Regions from separate parts of the Pannonibacter anstelovis genome, predicted to be linked through region 2. Evidence: predicted binding sites of a transcription regulator. Region 2 holds the regulator's gene; the other holds the start of a gene.

Region 1 (15,442 bases), on a different contig from region 2:
CTTCCGGATCGGCAAAGACACTGCGGGCGGTCTGGCGGAAGAGGGTGAGCCAGCGGCGGAAATCATCGCTTTCCACTTCCTGGCGCATGGGCAGGTGGGCAGGCACCGGGCGGCCCTTGTATTCGCCGGTCTTCAGCAGCACGGAGCCCCAGAAGCTCTTCATCCGTTCCAGATGCGCGTCCCAGTGTCCGGCCATGCGGGCCTCGAAAATGGGGCCGAGGCGTTCGTCGGCGCGCACGGCATCATAGAAGCTGTCCACCAGCGTGTTGATTTCATCCCGCGTGATGCTCTTATGCATGGGCACGCGGCTGACGGCGGGGCGGATATCGAGGGAGGTCATGGCCTGCTTTCCTGAAGTGTGACCGCAGTTTACCGGCTAGCCTGCGCAAAGGCACGGCAAAACCGGAACGGGCGGCAACGGGCCGCAGGCGGGGACAAGCTGTGCCTCGCTTGCAAATGGCGGCCTTTTGGCTATGTTCCCGGCCAAACAGACCGGCAGGCAAATGGCCGCCGCAAGATGACTGAAGAACGGATTTTCCGCATGGATGTGAGCCTGAACCGGACAGAGGCGCAATTGGGCGCCGCGCCGGAACTCACCGTGGTGCTGCCAACCTATAATGAGCGGGGCAATGTGCCGCTGGTTATCGCGGCGCTGCGCAAGGCGCTCGAGGGTGTAGCCTGGGAAGTCATCTTCGTCGATGACAATTCGCCGGATGGCACCGCCGCTGCGGCCCGTGCCATTGCCGCCGAAGACCCGCGCATCCGTGTGATCCGCCGTGTCGGCCGCCGGGGTTTGTCCGGCGCCTGCGTCGAAGGCATGCTGGCCTCGTCTGCTCCCTTCGTGGCGGTGATGGATGCGGACATGCAGCATGACGAGACGCTGCTGCCGCGCATGCTGGCAACGCTTCGTTACGGCGAGGTGGATCTGGCTGTTGCCAGCCGCAAGGTGGAAGGCGGGGATATCGGCGATGGGCTTTCCGCGATCCGCAAGGCAGGGTCCAATTTCGCCAATGCGCTGGCACGCAAGCTGCTGAAGGTGACGCTTTCCGACCCGATGAGCGGCTTCTTCATGCTGCGGCGGGACGTGGTGGATGAACTGGCTCCGCGCCTCTCTGCTCAGGGTTTCAAGATCCTGCTGGATATCGTGGCCAGCGGCGAGGGGCGCCTGCGTATCCGTGAGCTTCCGTTTGTCTTCCGCGAACGGCAGGAAGGGGAAAGCAAGCTCGATACCCTGGTGACGCTGGATTATCTGGGCCTTCTGGTCTCGAAATACCTGGGCGACATGGTGTCCGTCCGCTTCCTCATGTTCAGCCTTGTGGGCGCCAGCGGCGTGCTGGTGCATCTGGTGGCGCTGCGCGCGTCGCTGCTGGCGCTGGAGCTGGATTTCAACCAGGCGCAGATTGCCGCGACCTTCGTCGCCATGACCACCAACTTCTTCCTCAACAATCAGCTGACCTACCGGGACCGGCGCCTGACCGGCTTTGCTCTGCTGCGCGGCCTCGTCACCTTCTATGCGGTGTGCAGTGTCGGCGTGCTGGCCAATGTGGGCGTCGCCAACCTGATCTATGAAAACGAGCCAGTGTGGTGGATTGCGGGTGCTGCCGGTGCCGTGATGGGCGCGGTGTGGAACTACGCTGCCTCCTCCGTGCTGACCTGGCGCAAGTCCTGAGGGTGAACTGATCATGGCTGGACAGACGGGCGCATTGGAAACTGGCCGCGAAACAGTGGCAGACCTGCCGGTCTGGCTGCAGCCGAGGCTGCTCATCCTGCTGGTGCTGGCCCTGACGGTTCTGCGCCTGTGGACCGGCGCCAGCGCCTATATCGTCGAGGACGAAGCCTATTACAGGCTCTGGGGCCTCTATCCGGCCTTCGGCTACTATGATCACCCGCCGATGGTGGCCTGGTGGATCTGGCTGGGTCAGCAGTTCGCCGGCGACAATGCTCTCGGGTTGAGGCTCGTCAGCATCCTTTCGGCGGCCATCGGGTCGCTGGTGCTCTGGCGCACGGCCTTTCTGTTGTTCGGCCCGCGTGTGGCCGGGCTGTCCGTGCTGTTCCTCAACGCGACGCTGCTTGTTGGCATCGGCGCTGTGCTGGCGACACCTGATGCGCCGTCCGTGTTCTTCTGGGGACTGACGCTCTGGGCGCTGGCGGAACTGACTGCTTCGGGAAAGGCGAACTGGTGGCTGGCGGTCGGGCTGTTCGCAGGCTGCGGGCTTGTTTCCAAATATTCCGTGCTGTTCCTTGGGGCCGGCATCGTGCTGTGGCTGCTGATGCCAGCCAACCGCCGCTGGTTCCTCTCCTGGCAGCTCTGGGCGGGCGGGCTCATCGCTCTTGCCGTGCTGTCGCCAGTGCTGATGTGGAATGCGGACCATGACTGGGCCTCGTTCTACAAGCAGTTCGGCCGCGCCGGGCGCGGCGAGTGGACGGAAAAATTCATCATCGAGTTCATCGGGGCCTTCCTCGGTCTGCTCAATCCGCTGGTGGCCATTCCGGCGCTGGCCGGGCTCTGGCAGCTTGTGCGGCGGATGGTTCGGGGCGAGGCGGGCGCCGGGCTGGCCGTTCTGACCACGCTGCCGTTCCTCGCCTATCTGCTCGTTCATGCGCTGCATTCTCGTGTTCAGGGCAACTGGCCAGCTCCCGTATTCCCGGCCTTCTGCATCATGGCGGCGGTGTTTGTGGCCGGTTCTGCAGCGCGCTTCTGGCGCGGGCTTGCGGCGGTGGCGGTTGTGTTGGGCCTCGGATTCGGCGCCGCGGTGCAGGTGCATGCGGTATCCCCGTTTACCGGCAAGTTTGCCCGCAAGGACCCCACGTTCCAGATGCGCGGCTGGCCGGAAATCCATGATGAGCTGCGCCAGATCGCCGATGCGCAAGGGGCCGGTTACATCGCCACCATGGGCTACGGCCTCAATGGCCAGATGGCCTTTGCCTTCCGGGGCGAGATTCCTGTCATCCAGCTCAATGACCGCATCCGCTATGTGATGATGCCGCAGCCGGGGCCGGAACTGTTCTCCGTGCCAGGCCTCTATGTTACCGAAGCGCGGCGCGATGCGGCCGAGCGGCTGTCGGAAACCTTTGGCAGGGTGGAGCTTGTGGCAACCCTGACCCGCAAGGTTGATGGCGTGCCGCTTGAAGATCTCTTGGTCTATGCCGTAGAGCAGCCGGAAGGCTCGCCGCTGGAGCCAATTGATCCGGCTCTCTGGATGGGTGCGCAATAGTCTGATGCCGCTAAGGCATGCCTGAATTCTGTTTCCGATTGTATTCCAAGCCTTTTTGCGGTTAGCAAAGAGCCATGGTGCCCCGCGATAAATTGCGGGTAGGGGGCGGAATGAAACGGATCACCCTGGCGGCAGTCGATTATGGCTTTGCGTTCGGCACAGACCGGGCCATCCGCGAGCTTTTGGCACAGGGCCGCCTCAGTGCCGTGGGGTGCCTTGCTTTCTCCGAGCTCTGGCGGCGTGAATATGCGCCCTTGCGCGAGGTGGTGGATGGTGCGGCCAGCCATGCACTCGTTGGCCTGACGCTGACACTTACAGGTGCGTTTGGTGAGCCGATGAGCCCGCGCTGGCGGCAGGAGCTGGGAGTGGCGTTCCGCAGTACCAGCTGGTTCGCGCGCCGCGCAGGCTTCAGGCTGCTTCCCGAAGAAATCATCCTTGAGGAGATGTCTGCCCAGATCCGCAGTTTCATGGAGCATTTCGGTGCTGAGCCGCAGTTCATCACCCTTTCAGATGGCCTGATGCGCCACAGGGTGCTGGTGCAGCTGCTGGCAAGGGCTGTAGAAGCCGGGGGACTTGCAACCCGTCCGCTTCTCGTTTTTCCGCAAGGTGAGGGGCGGCCGCTGCGCCATTTCAGCCGCTTTGCACTGAAGCTCGGCTTTCCGGTGCTTGCCAGCGGTCCCGTGCTGCCGGATCTTCCAACAGAGGCAGAGCTGCAGGAGGCGCTGCGGCATCATTTCGACGGACTGCCCGAAATGGCCTTCGTTGTGGCGTGGCCTTCGATCATCGATGACCGCTTGCGCCGGCAACTTCCGAAAGCGGAGCTCGCAAGGCGTGAGCGGCATTTTGCCGTGCTCAAGAGCCTCAAATTCTTCAACACGCTGGCAGAGAAGGACATCTTCCTTTACTGAAGGCGTACCAGCCGGTCTCTTTCCTGCCCGTCCTCGATCTGGCCTTTCGCAAACGGAAACGGCTCCAGTGGGGGCTGGAGCCGTTCTTCGGGAGGAGACAAACAGCTCTCGCTGTCTGCTATTGTGGATGTGGGTTGTTTTTGCGAGATTGCCAGAGGCAGGGCAGGGAAATTTTACAGGGCAGGCGGGCGGCGCAAAGCTGCAGCTCTGTCATGAGCAAGGGGCGTGTCTCGTGTCGGATCTAAAGGGCTTTCTCGACAACAGCTTCACTCTCGAGGGGTTGCCGTCAGAACTGGCGGATGGGCTCACCCGTCTGGCGCGCCCGATGAAGGTAAACCAGGGGGCGATCCTTTTCGAAACAGGCGATCCGGGCAATGGCTGTTATGCCATTCTGGAAGGCTCCCTCAAGGTTTCCATTCTCTCGGTCGAAGGGGATGAGCAGCTTCTGGCCGTGCTCGGGCCGGGAGATCTGGTGGGTGAACTGGCGCTGCTCGACGGGCGCCCGCGCTCGGCCACCGTGACGGCGCTGAAGGCGGCACGGCTCGCCTTTATCGACAAGTCGGCCTTCGAGCGCTTTGCCGATGAGAATCCGCAGCTTTACCGGCACATGCTGGCCATCGTCGGCAAGCGGCTGCGCCAGTCCAACGATGTTCTGGCCGCCCGTTCCTTCCTGCCGCTGCCGGGCCGTGTGGCCCAGACGCTGATGCAGCTGGCGGAGACTTTCGGCAAGCCGCTGGATAACGGCCGCATTCTCATTCACTACAAGCTCAGCCAGTCCGAGATTGCCAATATGGCAGGCGCCGCGCGCGAGAATGTCAGTCGCGTGCTGAACGACTGGAAGCGGCTCGGCACCATCAGCCGTATTTCCGGATACTACTGCCTTGAGCGCCCGGAAGTGCTCAAGCAGGCTGCAACCCTCTGATTTTCCTCCCCACCGTCTTTCATGGAGAGCCATGTGACAGCCACTTCGGACGCAGAAACCGAACAGCCAACCGGTGACCTGACCCTTCGCACCATGGCCATGCCGGCCGACACCAACGCATCTGGCGACATTTTTGGCGGCTGGGTGCTGTCGCAGATGGATCTTGCGGGCGGCATCGCCGCGGGCCAGCGGGCCGGGGGGCGCGTGGTGACCATTGCCATCGACCGGATGAAATTCATCCGCCCTGTGCATGTTGGCGATGTGCTGTGTATCTACACCCGTGTTGGCCGGATTGGCCGCTCTTCCATGGAGATCAACATGGAAGCCTGGGCTCTGCGCCACCGGTATGGCCAGCGGGAAAAAGTAACCGAGGCTATGTTCACGTTCGTGGCCGTGGATGAGGATGGCCGTCCGCGTCCGGTTCCGGCGGAGTGCTGACCTGCGGCGGGTGATACACGCAAAGGCGGGCCCGCTGCCGGGAACCTCGCCACTGTTCTCATGGCACGGCGAATAATGGCATGATGAATAAAAGGAAGAAGCCGGTCAGGCGGGCCTGACCGGCTTGCGGCCTGCTTGGCAGCAGGCGGAACAGCACGGAGCGCACGGCAATCAGCCATGGCACGTGAGAATAGCGTGGTTCGGGAGCGGTTTCCGCAGCGTATCAGCCGGGAAGGGTCTGCCGGGCGCGACGCTCGAGATCGGCGTAAAGGCTCTCGTCGACCGCTTTGGAACAACCCGTGTTCCACAATGCGATCAGCCCTTCCACCCGTGTCTTGCGCATCTCTGAGGTCAGCGGCGCATGTGTACGGCGGAGCGCGGCGGTCAGTTTCAACTGACGCAGGCGCTGCAGGACATAAAATTCCGAGGCGGTCAGGGAAGAACGGGCGGCAGGCGCGGCCAGGTCCTTCAGCTGTGCCCCGGCCAGGACAATCTGGACGGATGCGTTCACGGCGTTTCTCTCTCTTCTCGACATTAAAAAAATCCTCCATCGGTTGCCCGAGGAGGACTGGCGCATTGACGTTCTGACCGCTTGGTTGCCCTGGATTTCTCCATGGCCACATCCCTTTGCGGGGACCACCTTGCCCGGCCGGGCAGGTTGGCGAGGGCGCCAGCCCTTCTCTTGATGATGGCCGCTTTATGCCATGGACGGCGCATGGGGTCAATCACCTGAGAAGACCGGTTTGAACCTGTTTCCAAGTGCCCGTCTGAACCTCGTGTGTGGTGGTCAACAACTCCTTAATGGGATGCAGGGCAGGGTGTAGGCAACGCAGGTGAGCCGTGCAGGCAGGGATGTGAGCACGGCTGAGGGACAACGGGAACGCGACATATGACCGGCGAGAGGATGAGCCGCCAGGGGCCGTTTGATCCGGCCCGGCCGTTGACCGCAATGATGCTGGCATTCTGTGCCTGCTATGTCGACGTCATCTGCGTCCTTGGCCTGTTCCACACCTTCACCGCCTTCGTCACGGGCACGCTTGTCGTGCTTTGCACGGAGATCTTTACCCTGCCAGATGACGCCAAGCTGAAGCTGGTGGTGCTCGCGACCTTCTTTGCCGCAACACTTGGCTGGTACGAACTGATCGTCCGCCTGAAAGCGGCCGGGCACCTGCGGCTGGCGCCATTGCTGGTGCTGGAAGCGGTGCTGCTGATAGTGTTCATGCTGGTGGCAGTGCTGGCCGGGCCACTGGAGCATCCCCTGGCGCTTGCGACAATCGCCGCCGTGATGATCTCGACCCTCGCCATGTCGTTGCAGAACGTGATCATGAGCGAGCTGCTGAGCTATCACGCGCCGACAACCTTCATGACCGGCAACACAATGCGCCTGATTGCCGGCCTGGTTTCCGGCTGGCTTTCCACGGCACCGGCGGCGCCCGGTCAGGTGGCTGACGCCCGGGCGGGCGCCATCCGGCACGCGCAGGTGATACTGGCCTTCGTCGGCGGCGGGTTGATGGGGGGCTTCGGGATGATGCAGTCCGGTTTCTATGCACTGCTGCTGCCCGTCGGCATTCTGCTGACCATGGCGGCGGCACAGCGGCCTCTATCCTCCGGGCAAGGCTGATCCGTCACAGCTTTCTGGCGGGCGCGTCTTCACTCATGACCCTGTCCATATCGGGAGGCGCAGCCTCCCGCAGTCATGAGGACCAGCCCATGCCGGTACAAAACGATGCCACCCTGCAGATGATCAATGCAAACAATGCTGGCTTTGGGACGGTTCGTCTCGATCCGAGGGCGGAGACAGGCAACTATCAGGATCATCTGGCGATCCAGGCCGGTCAGCTGCCCAGTGTCTATTACGGGCTTGCAGGATCGGACAATACGACGAGATTCAGGCCTCTCCACCGAAGCGGCCTTCTGGCAACAACGGCCCGGACCCGTCTGTATTTTGCGGTGGGGGGCATGATCGGTCAGATCACCAATCCGCGTGCCGCCCTGACCACAAACATGCAGCATGTGTGTGGTCCGGTTTACACCAGCCGGTTCTATGTCTTTGTCCGGCTTGGCGTGACGCTCACAGATTTTCAGACGTCACTGCAGGCCATGCAGACTGTCGCACAGACCATTTCGACGGATGATCTTCAGGATATGAATGTCACGGCGCAGGCGAGTGGTGGAACCGGAGTCTATTATGTGAACTCAGGCGCTCTTGCCGGTACGTTCTGGGCGCATAAGGACACAGGTTGGGAGACTTCCATTCTGCCTTCTGCGGTCAACAACCGGCTGCGGCCGCTTTGCCTGATGGACTTCCGGATTCAGCCCAGCCAGGTTGCCGTTGCCCAGGGAACGGGGCCCGCCTATCCTGCAAGCCTTGCGCTGGCTCCCGATACGCGGGGCCGGGTGCATACGGGACACACGCTGATCGCGCCGGGCGCATTGGCAAACTGGTACGCCGCCCAGAGTTTTGCGTCGCTGGGTGCGCCTGTTCCGGGAGCAACGATCTGGAACAAGTATGACTGGCTTGGCCAATACCAGCAGACGGCCTCCTTTGCGACGAACAATTACGCCATTACGGGTCCGCAGATCGCCAGCGGCAATGAATACTACGCCCGCGATTTCTTCAATCTGTTCCCGGTAACGAACCCGAATGCGGACGCAGCCACTGCGCAAAGCCAGTCCATCGTCTCGATGATCGATGGCTTCGTGAACAATTGAGTTTTTGCGCTCAATAATGCGGCGGGCGGGTGACGGGATGGGCGGAAATACCCGTCTCGATCAGCTCGTCGATCTGGTCCGTCATTTCCCGCAGCTTGCGCGTCAGCCGTTCGATCTGCTTGCCCTGCTCGATGACCACGGCGTTGAGATCGTCGATGGTGCGAATGGCATGGGCAAGGCCGATTTCCAGATTCACGACGCGGTCTTCATCCATCATGGCAAGGGCCTCTCGTGATATGCGGACACTTATCGGCCGCAGGTTCGGGAAAACTGACGGGGCATGGGCTTGGCAGCACGCACAGGATGCTTAAGTTAGATCCGTGGGGCGCCTTGCCTCGCGTCTTATCTCCCCTCCCGCCTTATCGCACAAGAGTGAAAGCCCGAACATGACAAGCCTTGCGGATTTTCCGATCACCCGGAAGTGGCCGGCCCAGCATCCTGACCGTATCCAGCTTTACTCTCTTCCGACGCCGAACGGCATCAAGGTCAGCGCCTTCCTGGAAGAGGCGGGGCTTGCCTATGAGCCGCATCTGGTGGACTTCGGCTCCAATGACCAGATGACGCCTGAGTTCCTGTCGCTGAATCCGAACAACAAGATCCCGGCGATCATTGATCCCAATGGCCCGGATGGGAAGCCTTTTGGCATCTGGGAATCCGGCGCCATCCTCATCTATCTTGCGGAAAAGACTGGAAAGTTTCTGCCGAAGGATCCGGCCGGGAAGTATGAGACGATCCAGTGGCTGATGTGGCAGATGGGCGGCCTTGGCCCCATGTCCGGACAGCTCGGCTTCTTCCACAAATTCGCTGGCCGCGAATATGAGGACCGCCGCCCGTTCGAGCGTTACCGTGACGAGGTGAAGCGCCTGCTGGGCGTGCTTGATCAGCGTCTTGAGGGCCGTGAGTTCATCATGGGCCCGGACTATACCGTTGCCGACATGGCCTCATGGCCCTGGCTTCGCACCATCTCCGGCTTCTATGAAGCGGCAGATCACGTTGACCTTGCAGCCCGCAAGAACGTGCTGCGCTGGTTCGAGACCTGCATGGCCCGTCCGGCCAGCCAGAAGGCAGTCAATATTCCGGCGCGGGGCTGAGAAATCAAGGATCATTCCGGCCCGGCGGAAAAGGCCGGGCCGGTCTTTATGGCATGGACCGGATCACGCAAAGATCTGCCACCATGGCGCCCAGCCGGCAGTTTTCATCTGTGCCGGAGAAATTTGCGCGGTCTTTTGATTGATCTGGCCGGTCTGGGCCAGCATTGATTGCAATGTTATTGCATGTATCATGGTACATCCGAAGTTGGCAGGGTTCTCGTCCGCGAAGCTATTGTAGAAAACATAGAAAGGTATTGCAGGCGTGTCGCCGAAGTAGCCGTTCTTTGTTGTGGCAATGAGCGTGTTCATCTGGTTGATGTCGATCGTGTAGAATGGGAACTTGTTCACGACATCGAGTTTCTTCGCCTGCACCAGCAGAACGGAGCCCTTGTAGTTCCAGATCCAGTCGCCGCCGAATTCGATCTCCAGCTTGGCACCCTGAAGGCTTGTCGTGCCGAGACCAAGGTTCTGGGCGATGGACTGGTCGTTGATCACGGCCAGATTGACGCTTGTGATCGCGTCTTCCCGGATCACCTCGCCCAGATTGGAAGAGGCCTTCATGATGTTGTAGGTCCAGGTGGACTGGTCTTTGAGAACGTCGGTAAGAGACATTGGGTGGCTCCCTGCGGTTGTCTGTCTCTTGCCTTGACGCAGACAGGGCAGGGCGCGTGAGCCGCTGGCCTCACTTCAGCGGAAACATTTCATACCAGGGCCGGGCGCCGGCATGCCGTGCCTCCTCAAGTGTCACTATGGCAGGGTGCAGCGTCAGCCGGTTGCGGTTGAACAGAAAGTCCTGCATGCGCCGGGCATCGATGAAGAGGCAGCCTTCGCTCATGCGGTGCTCCGGTCCGGTAAAGCTGGTGTAAAGCACGAAGACGGGATGGACATGCCGGTGGCCGTGGGAGGCGGCTTCTGCTGCCGCGATGAGGCTGCGGATGCCATCCACCTCGAAGGGGAAATAATTCAGCCCCAGATGCCGCTCGCGCTCCAGCCGCAGGGCGCGCACCAGATAGTGCCGGTCTTCCAGGCTCCACGCCCAGCTCGCCCCCAGATCCTCCGCAAGGCCCGGGTCCTCCTGCCAGGCGGTGACCAGCCCGATCTTCGCTGCCCGCGTCATCTGGTGGATCGTCACCAGATTGACCGTCGTCAGAAACGGCTCCGCCACATGCGCCCCGAGATGGGCCGTGGCTTCCATGAAGTCCGAGGTCCAGACCGACCTATCGGCAAGAATTTCCTGAATATTCATGACCATCCCGGCACCTGCTGTCCTGCCTTGAAGGACGCTTGCGGGGGAGGAATGTGAATATAATCCGCTGAGTGATTTGTGGGGCGGCCATGCAAAAAGGGCAGCCCTAGGGCGGCCCTTTCCGTATTCCGAGGCTGATGGACTTCTTAGAAGTCCATGCCGCCCCCCGTGCCCGCGTGGCGGGCACAGGACTTAATCTGATGGGCGCCATGCAAAAAGGGCGGCCCGAAGACCGCCCTTTCCTTATTCTGAAGCGTTTGGACTTCTTAGAAGTCCATGCCGCCCATGCCGCCCATGCCGCCGCCCGGCATTGCCGGAGCGTCCTTCTTCGGCAGCTCGGCAACCATGGCACCGGTGGTGATCAGCAGGCCAGCGACGGAAGCGGCGTCCTGCAGGGCAGTGCGCACGACCTTCGTCGGGTCGATGATGCCAGCTTCGATCATGTTGACATAGGTCTCGGTCTGAGCGTCGAAGCCGAAGGAAACATTGCTGTTTTCCTGGATCTTGCCAACGACGATCGAGCCTTCCACGCCGGCGTTCTCGACGATCTGACGGATCGGGGCCTCAAGAGCGCGCAGGACGATCTTGATGCCTGCCTGAATGTCAGCGTTGTCGGAGGTCAGCTTCTCGACTGCAGCCTTGGCGCGCAGGAGCGCGGTGCCGCCGCCCGGGACAATGCCTTCTTCGACGGCCGCACGGGTCGCGTTCAGTGCGTCGTCGACGCGGTCCTTCTTTTCCTTCACTTCGATCTCGGTTGCACCGCCAACGCGGATGACGGCGACGCCGCCAGCCAGCTTGGCCAGACGCTCCTGCAGCTTCTCGCGGTCGTAGTCCGAGGTGGTTTCCTCGATCTGCGCCTTGATCTGTGCAACGCGGCCAGCGATGTCGTCCTTGGAGCCAGCGCCATCAACGATGGTGGTGTTTTCCTTGGAGATGGAGACCTTCTCGGCGCGGCCGAGCATGTCGAGCGTGACGCTCTCCAGCTTGATGCCGAGGTCTTCGGAGATCACCGTGCCGCCGGTCAGGATGGCGATGTCTTCCAGCATGGCCTTGCGGCGGTCGCCGAAGCCCGGAGCCTTGACGGCAGCGATCTTGAGGCCGCCGCGCAGCTTGTTGACGACGAGGGTCGCCAGAGCTTCGCCTTCGACGTCTTCAGCGATGATGAGGAGCGGCTTGCCCGACTGCACCACAGCTTCAAGAACCGGCAGCATGGCCTGCAGGTTGGAGAGCTTCTTCTCGTGCAGGAGAATGTAGGGCTTCTCCAGCTCGGCGAGCATCTTCTCGGCGTTGGTGACGAAGTACGGGGACAGGTAGCCGCGGTCGAACTGCATGCCCTCGACGACTTCCAGCTCAGTCTCGAGAGACTTGGCTTCCTCGACAGTGATCACGCCTTCGTTGCCGACGCGCTGCATGGCTTCGGCAATGTCCTTGCCAACCTGCACGTCGCCGTTGGCGGAAATGGTGCCGACCTGAGCAACTTCTTCAGACGTGGTGATCTTCTTGGAAACCGACACCAGGTACTTCACGGCTTCGGCAGCAGCCATGTCGATGCCGCGCTTCAGATCCATCGGGTTCATGCCGGCGGCAACAGCCTTGGCACCTTCCTTGACGATGGACTGGGCCAGCACGGTGGCGGTGGTGGTGCCGTCACCGGCGATGTCGTTGGTCTTCGAGGCCACTTCGCGCACCATCTGGGCGCCCATGTTCTCGAACTTGTCTTCCAGCTCGATTTCCTTGGCAACCGACACACCGTCCTTGGTGATGCGCGGAGCGCCGAAGGCCTTGTCGAGGACCACGTTACGGCCCTTCGGGCCGAGGGTCACCTTGACGGCGTTTGCGAGGATATCGACGCCGCGCAGCATCTTTTCGCGGGCATCAGCACCGAACTTTACGTCCTTGGCAGCCATTTTATCGTCTCACTCTAATTTGGGTTGATGTCATTGAAATCCGGAGGTCCGCCTGATCAGGCGATCACACCCATGATGTCGGATTCCTTCATGATCAGCAGGTCTTCACCGTTGATCTTGACTTCGGTGCCGGACCACTTGCCGAAGAGCACGCGGTCACCAGCCTTAACGTCAACCGGGATCAGTTCGCCGTTGTCCTTACGGGCGCCAGCGCCGACGGAGACGACTTCGCCTTCCTGCGGCTTTTCCTTGGCGGTGTCCGGAATGATGATGCCGCCGGCGGTCTTCTCTTCGGAGGTTACGCGACGAACAACGACACGGTCGTGCAGCGGACGAAACGTCATTTGGCTCTTTCCTCTCATGCGGCGTGCCCCCATATGAAGCAGCACGCAATCCATAATGTTGATGGCTCGAGAGATCGCGGGTTACCCCGCGTCTTGTTAGCACTCCTCAACAGCGAGTGCTAACAGACCCCGATTTAGGAGTGCCTGCGGGCCTTGTCAATGCCGGACCAAATGAAAAAATCCTCCGGCTGAATGGCCGGAGGACTCGGGTTTTCGGACTTTCGGGGCTTGCGCCGCGCCGCCTGCGCTTACATGGCAGCAGTGCGTTCCGACCAGGACTGCTTTTTGCGGTAGATGGTCGAGGGGCTGATCTCCAGCGCCGCGGCAGCAAGCGCGATATTGCCGTCAAAGGCGTCAAGCGCATCTTCGATGATCCGCCGCTCCTGCGCCCACAGGGGCTCTATGGCAGCCAGCGGCCGGGCGCCGCGTGCGGGGCGGCGGCGCTCGCGGGCTTCATCGCTCCCGAGGCGGGCGCGGGCAGAGCTTTCGCGGATGAAATGCGGCAGCATGTCATAGGTAACCGCCGTGCCGTTGTTCATCACGACGATCTGCCGGATGGTGTTTTCCAGCTGGCGCACGTTGCCGGGCCAGGCATAGGCCTCCAGCCGTGCTTCCGCATCGGCATCAAAGCCCCGGAAGGATCTGCGGTCCTCTCCGGCAAAGCGGATCAGGAACTCCAGTGCCAGTGGCAGGATGTCCTCGCGCCGCTCGCGCAGGGGCGGCAGATGCACGGGCAGAACGTTCAGCCGGTAATAAAGGTCTTCGCGCAGTCGGCCCGTGGCGACTTCCGCCAGCGGATCACGGCTGGACGAGCACATGATGCGCAGGCTGGACGGAGTGCCATTTTCTGACTTCGCCAGCCCCTTGTCCTGCAGCAGCAGCAGAAGCTTGGCCTGCAGCGACAGGTCCAGTTCGTTCACTTCGTCGAGGAACAGTGTGCCGCCGGCGGCCTGCGCCGCAGCGCCCGGATAGGCCTCGCTGCCATCCCCGAACAGCTCCGTATCGATCCGCTCCACCGAAAGCCCGGCGCAGTTGATGGCGACAAACCGGTTGCCGGCGCGGCCGGACAGAACATGGATCGCTTCGGCGCACAGGCTTTTGCCTGTGCCGGACTCGCCGGTGATGAAGACCGGAGCATCGGACGGCGCAAGGCGGCCGATCTGATTGTAGACGCCCGTCATCAGTTGCGAGGTGCCGGTGAAGCGGCCGATGGGCACGCGGGACGCCGGGTCCAGCTGCCGCATGGCCGGGGTGTCACGGCGTGCGGCCTGGGGCTGCACTTGCGGACGGCGGCCATCAAGCTGAGCCTGCACCTTGCTGAGCAGTGCATCCAGCGTGAAGGGCTTGGCGATGAAATCATGCGCTCCTGCGCGCATGGCATTCATGGCCTGTGTAACAGAGCCGTGGGAACTGGTGGCGATGATGATCGCGCCGGGGCTGCGCACTGCGAAACGGGCCAATGCCTCGTCTCCACCGGCAGTCTCGATGTCGATGATCAGCACATCGGCCGAAGCGTCGCTTAGCGCATCGAGGCACTGGCGCGGGTCGGAATAGACCAGCGGCTCGGCGACGGGGCTGCTCAACCGCGCACAAACGGTGGCTGCACGTGTTGCATCCGCCGGGTTTGCGTCAAGAACGCGCACATGAATGGACCTCATGAGGTCCGGAAGGCTCCCCATCCCCGGGTTACTCCCGCTCTTGTCAGATTTCTTCAGGCAGGTCTTGTCTGAACTGTCAGGGGAGTGTTGTGCAAACGTGGTAAACAAAGCGTTGTCAGAGGCGCAAATAGTGACGGCTTTGATAGCTCGTGAAAATTTGCGGCTGCTGCAGGCTGTTGATGCCTCTGCGATTTCTGCTTCGCTGCACCTACAGCCGGGCCGCTGCAAAGCCCGCAGCGAAGGCAAGAGCCATCAGCGGAAAGAAGACTGCTGGATGCAGCAAAAACGCCGGGAAGCCCGGCTTGTCTGTGCTGGATGGCAGCGTTGCGGTGAGGGAGTGCTGTCCGTCGAGAGGGCGCGCAGGTGCTGCCTCGCCGGCTGGCTGGGCCTCCGGAATGGCAGGGACAGGTTCCTTGCCGCCAGGCATTTCCGCTTTTCGCGCCTCCTGTGTGAGAGGATGAAAACCGGGCTGATAGCTGCCCTTGGGGATGATGATGCGGACAGGGTCGTTGTGACCGGTGCCCTCATAATAATCCTCAAGGCGCTTGCGAAGCCTCGCCGCTTCGACCCGCACAATCGGGTCGGTCGCCGGGTTGAAGCTGTCGTCCCGTCCCAGCGCCTGCGTGGCGATGGTATAGCCCTTCAGAGGCACGGGAGGATCTGCGATCGAGGCTTCAACCACGAATGTCAGAAATTGCCGCAGCTGAATGGAGGCCGCAAATTCCGGGCTTTGCGTGATCTTGTGCAAGGTGAGGCGGATGATATCCCGGCAGATCACGTCTTCCGTCTCCGCTGGGGTGCCGGGCGGATCACTGCTCGGCCCGGGTGGCGCGGCACCGGACTGCGGCTCTCTGTCTTTCGTTAGCTGGCCTTCCACCTCCGCCAATCTCCTCCTGGTTCAAGAGATTGCGGGCCTCCCATCTCAGCCCCTCCATGAGAAGGCTATGGAGCCTGAGCGGAATTGCAAGGGTTTTTCGCCGGGCCTGGCAAGCGGGGCTTCC
Region 2 (15,442 bases):
GGTCATTGTCTCGCAAGGGGTGATTGAAGGCAAAGCACTGGCGCTGCAGTGCACCGCTCATGGCGCCAGCGTGCAGCTTGTGCAGCCGGGCGATGATACGCTTGCCGATGCGCTGCCCCATGCGGACCTTGTGCTGCTGGAACACGGCGCGGTGGCCGATGGCGCAGGCTGGCTGGCGACCGCCCGTGCAGCCGGCTGCAGTGCGCCAGCCATTGTTCTGGTTACCCCGCAGGAGCGGGACCGGCTGGACCGCCTGCGCGAGGCAGGTTTCTCCGCCTATCTGGTGCGGCCCGTGCGAGGGCGCACATTCCGGCGCATCATTGCCAGCCTTATGGGCGAAGGCGGTGAAACGCTGGCCTGGGAGGCGGCCGTGGATCTGCCGCCGGAACGTATTCCGGGCGCGCCGCACCGGCTTGCCCCGGCCCGGCCACTGCGGCTGCTCTTGGCCGAGGACAACGATATCAACCGTCTTCTGGGCGAAGCACTGCTGCGCAAGCTTGGCCATGAGGTGACGGTGGTGCCCGATGGTCTGGAAGCCTGGCGCGCAGCCAGCGAGCAGAATTTCGATGCCATCTTGATGGACTTGCACATGCCGGGGCTCGACGGGCTGGATGCCATGGCCCAGATCCGCGAGATCGAGACCGCCCGGGGGCGCCCGCAGGTGCCGGTGCTCATCGTCACGGCGGACGTGATGCCGGCCGCCCGCGACCGGGCAAGGGCGAGTGGAGTTGCCGGTTTCCTCACAAAACCGCTTTCCCGCGAAGCCGTTGAAGAGGCACTGGAAAATCTGCCCGCCCGGACATAGTGCCGCTCCCGGATTGTTACCATGACGAAATATTGTGAACGCTGGCCGTTGTCATGCTAGTGTTGGAAAACTATGGTCTACGGCAAGATCAGGATTTCGCCGGTTAAAGGGATGAGAATCGCTGTACCGGCGTAGCAACCTGACAGGACAAACGAGGCCTGCGGCACCGGTTCCGCAGGGCCCCCGGTGGGAAACAACCGAGGCAGATAGGGGACCGAATCTCGATGATGCGGCCAGGTCTATTTTCTCCGCGCAAGCTTGTGCAGAAGTTCGTGCCCATGATGGGCGAACAGGGCATTTCCGCGCGTTTCTTTCCCGGCTTTGCAAAGCCCTTGCATGGTGAAGCTGGTCCTGCCGGTGATGTGTCTCTTGGCCGTGTGGGCTCTCTTGAGGTGCGCCTCGCGCGCACCGCGCGTGAAGTGAAGAAGGCGCAGCGCCTGCGCTATCACGTCTTCTACGAGGAAATGTCTGCCATTGCCGATGCGCAGACCCTCGCCACCCGCCGTGACATGGACGCCTTTGACGCCATCTGCGATCATCTTCTGGTCGTTGATCACGCTGCGATGAAGCGCAACAAGCTGGGCCGCCTGCAGCCACAGATCGTCGGCACCTACCGTCTGCTGCGCCAGGACGTGGCCGAGGCCCATGGCGGCTTCTATACGGCCAGCGAATATGACATCCAGCCGCTGGTGGATGCCAATCCGGGCCTGCGCTTCCTGGAACTGGGCCGCTCCTGCGTACTCAAGCCCTACCGCAACAAGCGCACGGTCGAGCTGCTCTGGCACGGCATCTGGGCCTATGTGATCCGCCACCGCATCGACGTGATGATCGGCTGCGCTTCCATCGAGGGCACGGATCCGGACCGGATCGCCAGCCAGCTTTCGTTCCTGCACCATCATGCCCGTGCGCCGGAGACCTGGCGTGTGCGTGCCGTGCCGGAACGCTATGTCGAGATGAACCGCGTTGCCCGCGAAGAGCTCAATGAAAAGGCGACCTTGCGCGAGCTGCCGCCTCTGGTGAAGGGGTATCTGCGCCTCGGTGCCTATATCGGCGATGGTGCCGTGGTCGACTATCAGTTCGGCACCACGGATGTCCTCATCGTTATGCCGGTGACGCAGCTGAATGAGCGCTATGTGAATCACTACGGTGCGGACGCCTCGCGCTACTCGAGCTGAGCCGTCTAACAACTCGCTTTAACATTAGAAACCGCTGCTTCTTTGAGGAGGCGGTTTCTCTTTGCGGGGGCTGCGTGCCGGCGACCCATCCGCACCCAAGGTTTAACGCCACCTTAAACCAGCCGCTCTAGTTTGATGCAGACTGCCTTGCGCTCCCCGCACAGGCCCTCAGAATGACGAGAGGCTCATGGCACGCCGCCCGGCTGGCAGCAATCGGATCGAACCGGCGTTTGGCCCTGCCAGCGGCGATCTTTACGATGTGCGCCCGGGAACCGGTGACGTTGCAGCAGAGCGTCCGGTCAAGCGGCCCCGGCGTCCGCGTACGGATGATGGTGACGCCCCTGCCCCCCGCCGCAAGCGCCCCGTAAAGCCTGGCGGAAAGAGCAAGGCTAAAAAGAAAGCCCGCCGCAGCCGCACCCGCTCTTCCAATCCGTTGTTCTGGCTGATCCGCAAGGCATTTTATTGGGGCTTCGTGCTTGCCATCTGGGGCGGCATCGCTGCCACCGGTGTGGTCGTCTACTACGCGGCCCATCTGCCTCCCACCTCCGAATGGAAGGTTCCTGCCCGGCCGCCCAATGTGAAGATCGTTGCCACCACCGGCGAGCTTCTGGCCAACCGGGGCGACACGGGCGGGGAAGCCGTACGTCTGGAGCAGCTTCCGGCATATTTGCCGCAGGCGGTAATTGCCATTGAGGACCGGCGGTTCGAATCCCACTTCGGGCTCGACCCGATCGGCCTTGTCCGCGCCCTTGCCGTCAACATGACGTCGGGCCATCTGGTGCAGGGCGGCTCGACGCTGACCCAGCAGCTGGCCAAGAACCTGTTCCTCGAGCCTGACCGCACCTTGAAGCGCAAGGTGCAGGAAGTGGTGCTGTCACTTTGGCTGGAGGCCAAATACTCCAAGGACGAGATCCTTGAGATGTATCTCAACCGCGTCTATCTGGGCGCAGGCGCCTACGGGGTGGACGCCGCCGCCCGGCGGTATTTCGGCAAGTCGGCAAGGCTTGTTACCCTGCAGGAGGCGGCCGTTCTGGCAGGACTGCTGAAAGCGCCCAGCCGCTATGCCCCCACGCGCAATCCCGAGCTGGCGTTTGAACGATCCAAGGTGGTTCTTGCCGCCATGCGCGATGCCGGCTTCATTGATGCAGCGACCGCCCGGACAGCCATGAGCGAGCCCGCCCATGTGGTCAGCGACCGCAACACGGCCAGCGCCAATTATGTCGCCGACTGGGTGATGGATCTGCTGCCGCAGTTTGCCGGGTCCATCGACAGCGACATCATCGTCGACACCACCATTGATCCGGTGATGCAGCAGGCTGCGGAATCAGCACTGGTGACTGCGCTGAATGCCCACGGACGTGAATTGGGGGTCTCGCAGGGCGCCGTCGTCATCATGGACACGGCAGGGGCCGTACGGGCCATGGTGGGTGGCCGGGACTATCAGAAGAGCCAGTTCAACCGTGCCACCAACGCGCGCCGTCAGCCAGGCTCCGCCTTCAAACCCTTCGTCTATCTGGCGGCGCTTGAAAGCGGCCTGACGCCGGACACGATCCGCCGGGACGAGCCCTTCTCCCTCAAGGGCTGGCGCCCGCAGAACTATACCAAGCAGTATTATGGCGATGTCACGCTCACCGACGCACTGGCCATGTCCCTCAACACCGTGGCTGCGCGGCTGGCGGTGGAAACCGGACCCGGCAAGGTGGTCAAGGTAGCGCAGAAGCTTGGCATCCGCTCGCAACTGGCGGCCAATCCCTCGCTGGCGCTGGGCACATCGGAAGTGACGCCGCTGGAAATCACGGCGGCCTATGTTCCCTTCTCCAATGGCGGCTACGGAGTTGTGCCCCATGTCATCCGCCGCATCCGCACGGCGGAAGGCCGCACGCTCTATGCCCGGCAGGGGGATGGAACTGGCAAGGTGATCGACGGGCTGCGCCTTGCCCAGATGAACCACATGATGGCGCAGACACTTGTCACCGGCACGGGCAAGAAGGCGATGCTGGCAGACCAGCGCCCGGCGGGCGGCAAGACGGGTACCAGCCAGGACTTCCGCGATGCCTGGTTCATCGGCTACACCGGCAACCTGACGGCCACCGTCTGGCTCGGCAATGACGACAACAGCCCGACGAAGAAGGCGACGGGCGGCTCCCTGCCAGCGGAAATCTGGAAGGCCGCAATGGACAAGGCGCATGCCGGTCTGCCCGTTGCGGGCTTGCCCGGTGTTGCCGAACAGCTGCCGCAGAATTACGGCCCTGTGCCCACCGACAATGCCCCCATTCCCCCGGCGGATGTGGGGGCCGATGGCCGTGTCATTCCGCCGCCGCCTTCCGAAGGCGGGCCGCTCGGCTTTATCGGCCGGCTTTTCGGCGGCTGATCAGCCGAACAGATGCAGCTTGCCGCCCTCGTCCTTCAGCCACTGGCGGGCTTTGGGCGTGTGCGGGGCAAGCTGCCGGCACAGCGCCCAGAACCGGTCCGAATGGTTCATTTCCCGCAGGTGCGCCACCTCGTGGGCAGCGACATAGTCCAGGATTTCCGGCGGGGCAAGGATCAGCCGCCAGGAGAAGGACAGCCGCCCGTTCGAGGCGCAAGAGCCCCAGCGGCTGCGGGTGTCGCGCAGGGAAATGGCCGCGGCCTTCACCCCCAGCGTGGCCGTGTGGCGGGCCACGGCTGCTTCGATATCGGCCCGTGCCTGCCGCTTCAGCCAGTCGGCCACCTTGCGGCCCGTATGTTCGGCAGCGCCGGGCACGCTGAGCACCGCATGACCGTCTGCATCAAGCCCTGCCGTTACAAGCCCGCGCAGGCGGCCCGAAGGCTCGATCCGGTGAAGGATTCCCCGGACAGGGACAACCGACCCGGCGGCAAAGGGGGTTGTCTGCGGCAGAGCGGCGAGCTTTTCCTCCAGCCAGCCGGCATGTTTTTCGGCAAAACGCTGGGCGGTAGAGAGCGAGCCGCCCTTGGGAATGGTCAGCACCGGGCCGGACTGGTCATGCGGCAGGCGCAGCAGATAGCGGCGCGCCCGCGGATCAGGCCGCAGGCGCACGGCAATCTCGCCGCCGCTCAGCGGCAGCACGATATGGTCCGGAAAAACAGGCCGCCGCAGCCGTGAGAACATTCCATTTCCCTGCAAGTCTCGCAGACAGGCGCTGCGAGTGTGATTCGAACGTATCAGAGGGTATCTGGTTTTGCTGGCGTGAGGAGTGGCTTGCAGCGGGAAACCGCGCCTTCCAAAACGGCGAAAGCGGCGCAAGCTGCGCCGCTTCCCGCGTGGTGTACCTTACCGGACCGGCCGGTCAGGCAGGACCAGAGGTGCCTGAGCTGCGGCCACGGGCGGCCATGAAGCGGTCGAACTCTTCCTGATCCTTGGCCCGGCGCAGTTCGCGCAGGAAAGTATCGAATTCGGCGCGCATGGCATCGAGTTTCGCACGCTCTTCCTCGAGGCGCTTTAGTTCGCGTTCCCGGTAGTCATCAAAGGCTACGTTGCCGGTCCGGCCAAAGCTTCCCGCATTCATGTTATTCACCGCACTCTTGATCGGGCTTCTGTTCCATTGATCACGGGCGTCACGAAACATTGTTTCGAAACGGTCACCCCAAAGAATATAGGCAAGCATTGCCAGTCCAAGCGGCCAGAACAACACAAAGCCCAGCACCATCAGCACGATGCTTGCCGCATTCCAGCCAGGCCTCAACACAGTGTTCCCAGTCATCGTCATCCCCTTTCGGATTTCAACAGATAAAGACGTGGGAATGCGCGGCCTGCCTTTCAAGAAGACCATGAGGCCCCTCATCGATTACACGGTGCGCCGGGTTGTCTGCAGAATTGAACGCAAAAGCGGAAGACGTCCTTGAATCAATGACTTGGACGGAAGGTTGGGCTCTCACCGGCCCCTGCCGCAGACATGAAAAAACCCGGCCCTGCCCTGATCACCTGCCGGAAGGCAGGCCTCAGAGGGCAGGGCCGGGCCTGATCTCTGGTCTGATCACCGGTCTCAGGCGACCGTTTCAGCCAGTTTGCGGGCCTGCTCGATCCAGTTGTCACGGGCCATGCGGCCGCGGAAATCCAGACGGTCGTCCAGCGCCTCGATCTGCGCATCCGTCAGGCCTGCGATCTGCCAGAAGTGGAAGATGCCCGCTTCATTCAGCGCCTTTTCCAGCTTGGGGCCGACGCCGGTGATGGCCTTGAGATTGTCGGCAACGCCCTGGGGCTTGGCCAGCAGGATCTCGGCCAGCGGGTCGCTCTTCGCAGCTGCGGCTGCCTTCGGCTCAGCCTTGGCAGCAGTTGTCACGTCCGCCTTGGGGGCGGGCGCTGCGTTGGCCCTGTGCGTTTCGGCTACCGGTTTTTCCACTGCGGCCGGTTTGGCGGCGGCAGCTGCAGCAGCTTTCTTCACACGCTCGCGGTTGGCTTGCGAGTGGGTCAGGATGAAGTCGATCATGCGCGGGGCGATTTCGGCGCGGAAGCGCGAGCCATTGAACACACCATAATGGCCCACATTCGGCTGTTCGTAATGAGCTTTCATGTCCTCCGGCAGGCTGGTGCAGAGCGTGTGGGCAGCGCGGGTCTGGCCACGGCCGGTGATGTCGTCCTTCTCGCCCTCGATGGTCAGCAGGGCGGTGTTACGGATGGCGCCGCAGTCTACGAGTACATCGCCGTGCTTCATCTTGCCAAGCGGCAGGGAGTGCTCGATGAACACGCTCTCCACCGTCTGCAGGTAGAATTCTGCCGTCAGATCCATCACCGCCAGATATTCATCGTAAAATTCGCGGTGCTTCTCGGCACTGTCACCATCGCCCTTCACCAGATGCTGGAAAAAGTCGCGGTGGGCGATGAGGTGCCGGTCGAGGTTCATGCTCATGAAGCCCGACAGCTGCAGGAAGCCAGGATAGACGTAGCGCATCATGCCCGGATGCGGGAACGGCACCTGCATGATCACGTTGCGCTTGAACCAGTTGATGCCCTTGGACATGGCCAGATCATTGACGGCGGTGGGCGCGACACGGGTGTCGATCGGCCCGCCCATCAGTGTCATGGTCGAAGGCGCATAGGGATCGTTGCGCGCTTCCATCACCGCAACAGCGGCCAGCACCGGTACCGAGGGCTGGCACACGGCCACGACGTGGGTGTCCGGCCCGAGAAAATGCAGCATGGAGATGACGTAGTCGATGTAGTCATCCAGATCGAACTTGCCGTCCGAAAGCGGCACCATGCGGGCGTCGATCCAGTCGGTGATATAGACATCGGCGCGCGGCAGCATGGCCTCCACCGTGCCGCGCAGCAGCGTGGCATAGTGGCCGGACATGGGAGCAACGATCAGGATCTTCGGGTCGTTACGGCGCTGGGCGGTGCCGCGCTCGAAATGCAGAAGGTCGCAAAAGGGGCGGCGCCAGACGACGCGTTCGCTCACCGGTACCTTCATGCCGCCGATGGTGGTTTCGGCCAGGCCGAACTCCGGCTTGCCATAGCGCCGTGTCGTGCGCTCAAGCACCTCGCAGGCGGCCGCAACCTGCCGGCCGAGCTGCGTGTGGCTCATCGGGTTGAACGGGTTCTGGAAATAGAGCCGTGTTGCGTCCGCTGCGGCACGCACCGGGCCCATGGCGGCATGGTTGATCTCGTAGAGATGATAGAAGGGCAACACTTCTGATCCTTCGTCGCTGGCCCGGCGAACACGCACTGTCTCTGCCGCGTATATCAAGCCCGGCTTCTGGCATTGCAGCAGAATAGGCTGATATTGCCGTCTGCATCAATAGCCCGAGTGTGAACAGCCTGACACCAACAGGTTGACAGCTCATGAAGCCAGTTCTGCACTCTGTATCATACAAAGGACTATTTGCTGCATTGCTGTTGTCGCAGTGCAGCATGAAAATAGAGAGAAATCCTATTTTGCTTAAGGACTTATTGCTGGTGAGTTGAAGCCTCCGGCTGCGCTGTTCCGGAAGCAGGCGCGAGGCATTACGCCGCCAGATCCGCCACGACTGCGTCCAGCACGAAAAAGCCGTCGCGGGTGGCGCGGACACGGGTTTCGTCCAGCTTCTCGACCATGCCATGCTCCAGCAGGTCGTTGAGGCGGCGCGGGTCGATGGAGCGGCCGGACAGCCGCTCGTAGCGGCGCATGTCGACGCCCTCGATCAGCCGCAGGCCCATCAGCAGGTATTCATCGCCCTGCTCCTCGTCACTCAGCGGCAGGTCCTCCACCATGCCGTGGCCGCGCTCTTCCACATGGGCAAGCCATGTTTCCGGATGGCGCTCGATGGCTGTGGCGCGCTTGGTGGCGCCCAGCGACAGGCGGCCATGGGCACCCGGCCCGACGCCCACATAATCGCCGTAGCGCCAGTAGACGAGATTATGGCGGCATTCCGCGCCGGGACGGGCGTGGTTGGACACTTCATAGGCCGGCAGGCCGAGATCAGCGGTCAGATCCTGCGTCAGCTCGTAGAATTCCGCTCCCAGATCCGGGTCTGGCACGATCAGCTTGCCCGCCTGATACAGGTTGAAGAAGGGCGTGCCTTCCTCGATGGTCAGCTGATAGAGCGACAGATGATCGGCGGCGAGTTTCACCGCCTGGCGCAGCTCTGCCTCCCAGCCGGTCACTGTCTGGCCGGGCCGGGCATAGATGAGGTCGAAGGACAAGCGCGGGAAGGTTTCGCGGGCAATCTCGATGGCCTGCAAAGCCCCGGCCACGTCATGCAGACGGCCGAGCTGGCGCAGGTCCTGATCGTTGAGCGCCTGCACGCCCAGAGATACCCGGTTGACGCCAGCTGCCCGGTAGCCCCGGAAACGTTCCGCCTCAACGCTGGAGGGATTGGCTTCCAGCGAGATTTCCACGTCCGTATCGATCGCCCAGTGGCGGGCGATGGCTTCCAGAATGCGCTCCACCGTGCGCGGCAGCATCAGCGACGGCGTGCCGCCGCCAAAGAAGATCGACTGCACCGTCCGGTTTGGCGTCCAGGCGGCAAAATGCGCCAGCTCCCGCTCGAAGGCCGCAACAAAGCGGTCCTGGTCGACCGGCTGATGCCGGACGTGGGAATTGAAGTCGCAATAGGGGCACTTGGCCGCGCAGAAGGGCCAGTGCACATAGATGCCGAAGCCGCCGTCCGGGGTGGTGGTCATTCTTGCTCCAGGCAGGCCTTCGAGAACAGGGTGAAGGCGCGGGCACGGTGGGACAGGGCAGGCGTGGTTCTGGACCAGCCGTGTTTTTCTTCCGAAGTCATCTCACCGAAGGTGCGCTCATGGCCGTCGGGCTGGAACATCGGGTCGTAGCCGAAGCCTTTCGTGCCGCGCGGCGGCCAGACAATCTGGCCTTCCACTTCGCCGCGGAAAAACTCCGCATGGCCATCAGGCCAGGCAAGGCAGAGCACGGCCACGAAGGAGCCGCGCCGGGCTTCCGCCGTCACCGCGCCTGCCTGCTGCAGCTTTTCTTCCACATTGCGCATGGCCATGGCAAAGTCCTTCTCCGGACCGGCCCAGCGGGCGGAATAGATGCCAGGATCGCCATTGAGAGCGGCCGCGCAGAAGCCGCTGTCATCGGCCAGCGACGGCAGACCGGAGGCCTCTGCTGCCGCACGGGCCTTCAGCTCCGCATTGGCCTCGAAGGTGGTGCCGGTTTCTTCCGGTTCCGGCAGGTCCAGCTCGCCGGCCGAAACCACATCGAACCCATAGGGGCCGAGCAGCTCGCGGATTTCGCGCAGCTTTCCGGCGTTGTGGGTGGCCACGACCAGACGGCCCGGCTCCAGCTTGCGGTGTGCCATGGGGTGCCTCACAGGATGGACATTTTCTGCAGGTCGATCAGGCGGCCGATGCCGCCGCGGGCAAGATCCAGCAGTGCCTTGAACTCTTCCTCGGAGAAGGGGGCGCCTTCCGCCGTGCCCTGGATCTCGACAATGCCGCCCGCGCCGGTCAGCACGAAGTTGGCGTCGGTCTCGGCAGCGGAATCTTCCTCATAGTCAAGGTCCAGCACCGGGTTGCCCTTGTAGATGCCGCAGGAAATGGCGGCCACATGGTCCTTCAGCACCGGCTTCTTGACGATCTCGCGGGCGCGCATCCATTCGATGCAGTCATGCAGGGCCACCCATGCGCCGGTGATCGAAGCCGTGCGGGTGCCGCCATCGGCCTGGATCACGTCGCAGTCGATGGAAATCTGGTTCTCGCCGAGGGCTTCCAGATCGACCACGGCGCGCAGCGAGCGGCCGATGAGGCGCTGGATTTCCTGGGTGCGGCCGGACTGCTTGCCGGAGGACGCCTCACGGCGCATGCGCGTGCCGGTGGCGCGCGGCAGCATGCCGTATTCGGCCGTCACCCAGCCCTTGTTCTGGCCGCGCAGCCAGGAGGGCACGCGCTCTTCCAGGCTGGCGGTGCACAGGACGTGGGTGTCGCCGAACTTCACCAGGCAGGAGCCCTCGGCATGCTTGGAAACACCACGCTCCAGCGTGACGGACCGCAGTTCATCGGCAGCACGTTTGGACGGACGCATATCTGGCTCCTGACTTGAAAATGGCCGCTGCGGCGCACTGGCCCACAGATCTTTCCGCGCTTGTAGCCCTGAGACCCGAGAGCCGTAAAGGCCTGCTTGCACTCTGCGGCCATTTTGGTCCTATATCTTGCAGAAGAGCCGTGAATTGCCCGAAGCTGGCAGCACACGAAACCCGGCAGAGGATGAGGTTGGATACGTGAGCCTGAGCGATCTGGACAAGCGGTCCCGCGAGATTTTCCGATCCATCGTCGAGACCTATCTGGACACCGGCGAGCCGGTCGGCTCGCGCAATGTGGCGCGCGGCCTCGGCATGTCGCTGTCGCCGGCCTCCGTACGCAACGTGATGGCTGATCTGGAGCATCTGGGCCTGCTCTATTCCCCGCACACCAGCGCCGGGCGCCTGCCGACCGAAACGGGCCTGCGCTTCTTCATTGATGCGCTGCTCGAGGTGGGGGACCTTTCACAGGAGGAGCGCGAGCGCATCGACGTTCAGGTGCGCGCCTCCAGCCACACCAAGGGCACGATGGAGCATGTCCTGACGGAGGCGAGCCAGCTTCTGTCGGGGCTTTCCAGCGGGGCAGGTGTGGTGCTGACTCACAAGCAGGATGTGCGCCTGCGCCAGATCGAGTTCATCCGCATTGAACCGCTGAAAGCCCTTGCCGTTCTCGTGGGTGAGGATGGCTCGGTGGAGAACCGCATCATCGATCTGCCCTCCGGCCTGCCGCAGTCGGCGCTGGTGGAGGCGGGCAACTATCTCAATGCCCAGATCCAGGGCCGGACCCTGTCGGATGTGCGCCGCGAACTGGAACGCCTGCGCGAGGCCAACCAGGCTGAGCTGGACAGCCTCACCCAGAAGATCGTCGAGGCTGGCCTGGCAGTCTGGGCAGGCGAGGGGGGCGAGGGCGACACGCTGATCGTCCGCGGCCAGTCGAACCTGCTTACCGATGTGGACGTGGCGGAGGATCTGGAGCGGGTGCGCTTGCTATTCGACGATCTTGAAAACAAGCGCGACCTCATCCAGCTGCTCGGCCTTGCCGAAAAGGGGGACGGGGTGCGCATCTTCATCGGCTCGGAAAACAAGCTCTTCTCGCTCTCCGGCTCGTCGCTGGTCGTCTCGCCCTACCGGGACCGGGAGCAGCGCATCGTCGGCGTCCTGGGCGTCATCGGCCCGACCCGCCTCAACTATGCCCGGGTGATCCCCATGGTGGATTACACGGCCCGCCTCGTCAGCCGCATGCTCGGCTGACAGGCCTTTCAGATACAGACAGGAACCGTCATGTTTTCTCCCGCAGAGCTGGAGCGCTATGCCCGTCACATCGTGCTGAAGGAGGTGGGCGGGCCGGGTCAGCAGAAGCTGAAGGCCGCGCGTGTTCTCGTCATCGGCGCGGGCGGGCTCGGCGCACCGGTGCTGCAATATCTGGCGGCGGCCGGCGTGGGGACGCTGGGCATCGTCGATGATGATACGGTATCGCTGTCCAACCTGCAGCGGCAGGTAATTCACGACACGGAGCATCTGGGCGAGCCGAAGGTGTCAAGCGCTGCCGAAGCGATTGCCCGGCTCAACCCCAATGTGACCGTGGAGCCGCATCCGGTGCGGCTTGCGGGCCACAACGCCATGCAGCTGATCCAGCGCTATGATCTCGTCATCGACGGTTCGGACAATTTCGCCACCCGCTATCTGGTGTCGGATGCCTGCTTCTTTGCCCGCAAGCCGCTGGTCACCGCTGCCGTGGGGCGCTTCGACACGACCATCACCCTGCTGAAACCCCATGAAACCGGCGCAGACGGCACACCCAATCCGACCTACCGCTGCCTCTTCCCGAAGCGCCCGGCGGAAGGGCATCTGCCGACCTGCGCCGAGGCCGGCGTTCTGGGGGCGCTGACTGGCCTTGCCGGAACATTGCAGGCGCTGGAAGCCATCAAGGAGATCACCGGCATCGGCTCCGGCCTGACCGGGAGGCTGCTGATGATCGACACGCTGGCCATGCGTTTCGAGACCATCAACTACCGCCGCTCTCCCGCCAATCCGCTCAACGGCGATCATCCGAAGACCTGGGCGGAGCTGCTGGAAGAGGAACGCTGACACCTGAAAAGCAAAGACCGCAGCCCGGATGGGCTGCGGCCTGAAGTCTTGCCGGAAATGGCTGTCCGGATCAGTTCGGAACCGGAGCCGCTTCCTGGTTGGCCATGTTCTGGCGGTAGAGCTGGGCGAAGTCGATCGGGTCCAGCATCAGCGGCGGGAAGCCGCCGTTGCGTGTCGCATCGGCCAGGATCTGGCGCGCAAACGGGAAGAGCATGCGCGGGCACTCGATCATGACGAAGGGGTGCAGGTGCTCGTTCGGCACACCGTTGATGCGGAACAGGCCGCCGTAGACCAGCTCCACGTTGAACATGACCATGTTCGGGCGCTCGGCCTTGGCGCTCAGCGACAGGACCACATCGAAATGACCATCGGCGACCGGCTGGGCGCTGACGTTCACCGAGATGTCGAGCTTTGGCTGTTCGCCCTGCTGCAGCGAGCGCGGTGCGTTCGGGTTCTCGAAGGACAGGTCCTTGATGTACTGCGCCAGGATGCTGAGGCCCGGTGCTTCGCCACCCTGTGCATCGCTGCCCTGCGCCGCGGCGCCACCTTCGTTGATGTCCGTCATCTGTCTCGTATCCGTCTTTCAGTTTCAGGCCCGGCACAATGCTCCGGACCATCAAGCGGCAAGCCGGTGCCCGCTCATCGGTCGCAGAACACCATCTGGAGAGGCTGGCTAGCACGCGAGCACCTGTTCACACAAGAGGCCTGGGCATACTGCGGTGAGTGGACACAGAGGGAGAGGGCTTGCCACGGCACGGATTTCGGCCCAGTTAGTTGCCATGAACGATCCAGTTGAATCCGGTTTCATCCTTTCCCACCGCAGGCTCAGCCTGGATACGCTGGTGCGCCTGCGCTGGCTGGCGGTTGCGGGCCAGACCGTGGCCCTGCTCGTGGTGCAGCTGGGGCTGGGCTATCCGGTGCCCTCCGCGCCCGCCTTTGCGCTGGTCGCCTGTTCGGCTTGGCTCAATGTCTTCCTGAAGATCCGCTCGCCTTCCGCCAAACGCCTGCCGGACTGGGCGGCGGCCGGGCAGCTGGCCTATGACATCCTGCAGATGAGCGGCCTCTTGTTCCTCACCGGCGGCCTAGGCAATCCCTTCGCCTTCCTGCTGCTGGCGCCGGTGATGGTGTCGGCCACCGGCCTTTCGGGCCGCCTGACGCTGATGCTGGGCCTGCTGGTGACGGTCTGCGCCACGCTGCTGGCCTTCATCCATTTGCCGCTGCCCTGGCCGGAGCCTCATGTCTTCTCGCTGCCGGATGTGTATTCGGTCGGTATCTGGATGGCGCTTGTCTGTTCTCTCGCCTTCATGGCCGTCTATGCTTTCCGCGTTGCGGTGGAAGCACGCCAGCTGGCCGATGCGCTGGCCGCCAGCGAGCTGGTTCTGGCGCGAGAACAGCATCTCAATGCCCTCGATGGCCTTGCCGCCGCCGCCGCCCACGAGCTGGGCACGCCTCTGGCAACGATTTTTCTGACGGCCAAGGAACTCTCGCGGGAATTTGACGAGGGGGACCAGCGCCGCGAGGATGTGGTTCTGATCCGTGCGCAGGCGGAGCGCTGCCGTGATATCCTGCGCCAGCTGACCACCCTGTCGAGCGACAAGGACCAGCTGTTCCAGCGCATGCCCATGTCGCAGCTGATCGAGGAAGTGGTGGAGCCCCACCGCGGCTTCGGCATCAGCATCAATGTGGACTTTGCCGGCAAGGAGCCGGAGCCGGTGGGCGTGCGCAATCCGGCCATTCGCTATGGCCTCGGCAACCTCCTTGAAAACGCAGTGGATTTTGCTGCGTCTGCCGTTCAGGTCAAAACCGCATGGGATCAGAGGACCGTCAGGATCGAGATCCGCGATGACGGGCCCGGCTTTACCCCGGACGTATTGTCGCGGATCGGCGAACCTTACATTTCCTCCCGGGCCTCCCGTTCCCAGACCGGGGGAGGCCTCGGACTTGGCTTTTTCATTGCGAAAACCCTGCTTGAACGGACCGGTGCGCGGCTGATGCTGGAGAACCGCCCTGCCCCCGAAACCGGGGCTGTCGTGCGTATTTCCTGGCCCCGCAGCAGCATTGAGGGCGGCTCGGATATGGACCCGGCCGCGGTTTCTGGCCATATAAAGGACACTATTCACGAGCGAGGGGCTCCGTGAGCGGCCAGACACCATGCTGGCAGCGGAGCTGATCACGTCTGTAAATGCAGGACGGCACCCATGAGTGACACAGAGCTTCGCAAGATTGAGGCGGAAGACAAAAGCCTTCTGCTTGTTGATGACGACAAGGCCTTCAACCAGCGCCTTGCCCGGGCCATGGAAAAGCGCGGTTTCGAAGTGGAAACAGCGGAAAGCGTGCGAGAGGCAATCGCCAAGGTGGGCGTCCGTGCGCCAGCTTTCGCCGTGGTCGATATGCGTCTCGAAGATGGCAGCGGCCTGGATGTGATCGAGGCGATCCGCGAGAGCCGCCCCGACGCCCGCGCAGTCATCCTCACGGGCTATGGTAACATCGCCACGGCGGTGACGGCGGTGAAGCTCGGCGCCATCGACTATCTCTCCAAGCCTGCCGATGCGGATGAGGTCTTTGCCGCGCTGACCCGTGAGGGCGATGAGAAGGCAATGCCGCCGGAGAACCCCATGTCCGCTGACCGTGTCCGCTGGGAGCATATCCAGCGCGTCTACGAAATGTGCGAGCGTAACGTTTCGGAAACGGCACGCCGGCTCAACATGCACCGGCGCACGCTTCAGCGGATTCTGGCCAAGCGCGCGCCGCGCTAAATACCGGACCTCAACGAAGGTGGCTATTGAGGTCTGATCAGGCCTTCACGGCGCATGAGCAACCTTAAGGCATGATGCGTCAGCGTCCCAGAGCCGTGGCAGAAGCCGGGCCGTCAGCCTCGCACCAGATGCAATTGATAGCGCTGGGGCACTTCCAGCGCTTT

What was found. The regulator HrcA, encoded in region 2, represses chaperone genes, less so after heat shock. The targets are predictions, from matches to a motif close to GTTAGCACTCNCNNNNNGNGAGTGCTAAC.
Region 1: a site for HrcA is predicted at 12,879-12,907, ahead of groES (co-chaperone GroES). Genes of this name have one in related genera too.

What each region holds. Positions count from the first base shown of each region.
Region 1 is NZ_JBAKBF010000002.1:98,325-113,766, forward strand. Features, by position in the region: gene V6L75_RS03255 (group III truncated hemoglobin) at 1-340, opposite strand, end outside; gene V6L75_RS03260 (glycosyltransferase family 2 protein) at 542-1,669, shown strand; gene V6L75_RS03265 (glycosyltransferase family 39 protein) at 1,683-3,215, shown strand; gene V6L75_RS03270 (ChbG/HpnK family deacetylase) at 3,326-4,123, shown strand; gene V6L75_RS03275 (Crp/Fnr family transcriptional regulator) at 4,356-5,045, shown strand; gene V6L75_RS03280 (acyl-CoA thioesterase) at 5,067-5,483, shown strand; gene V6L75_RS03285 (hypothetical protein) at 5,707-5,994, opposite strand; SAM-I-IV-variant riboswitch at 6,066-6,177, opposite strand; gene V6L75_RS03290 (YoaK family protein) at 6,373-7,104, shown strand; gene V6L75_RS03295 (hypothetical protein) at 7,194-8,195, shown strand; gene V6L75_RS03300 (SlyX family protein) at 8,206-8,412, opposite strand; gene V6L75_RS03305 (glutathione binding-like protein) at 8,582-9,286, shown strand; gene V6L75_RS03310 (hypothetical protein) at 9,350-9,898, opposite strand; gene V6L75_RS03315 (hypothetical protein) at 9,969-10,532, opposite strand; gene groL (chaperonin GroEL) at 10,799-12,439, opposite strand; gene groES (co-chaperone GroES) at 12,496-12,783, opposite strand; gene V6L75_RS03330 (sigma-54-dependent transcriptional regulator) at 13,032-14,441, opposite strand; gene V6L75_RS03335 (hypothetical protein) at 14,650-15,219, opposite strand.
Region 2 is NZ_JBAKBF010000003.1:242,768-258,209, reverse strand. Features, by position in the region: gene V6L75_RS06490 (ATP-binding protein) at 1-805, shown strand, start outside; gene olsB (l-ornithine N(alpha)-acyltransferase) at 1,030-1,980, shown strand; gene V6L75_RS06480 (transglycosylase domain-containing protein) at 2,168-4,351, shown strand; gene V6L75_RS06475 (M48 family metallopeptidase) at 4,352-5,089, opposite strand; gene V6L75_RS06470 (DUF2852 domain-containing protein) at 5,268-5,681, opposite strand; gene phaZ (polyhydroxyalkanoate depolymerase) at 5,964-7,565, opposite strand; gene hemW (radical SAM family heme chaperone HemW) at 7,922-9,079, opposite strand; gene rdgB (RdgB/HAM1 family non-canonical purine NTP pyrophosphatase) at 9,076-9,717, opposite strand; gene rph (ribonuclease PH) at 9,726-10,439, opposite strand; gene hrcA (heat-inducible transcriptional repressor HrcA) at 10,636-11,685, shown strand; gene V6L75_RS06440 (HesA/MoeB/ThiF family protein) at 11,716-12,522, shown strand; gene secB (protein-export chaperone SecB) at 12,593-13,087, opposite strand; gene V6L75_RS06430 (ActS/PrrB/RegB family redox-sensitive histidine kinase) at 13,302-14,660, shown strand; gene V6L75_RS06425 (ActR/PrrA/RegA family redox response regulator transcription factor) at 14,721-15,278, shown strand.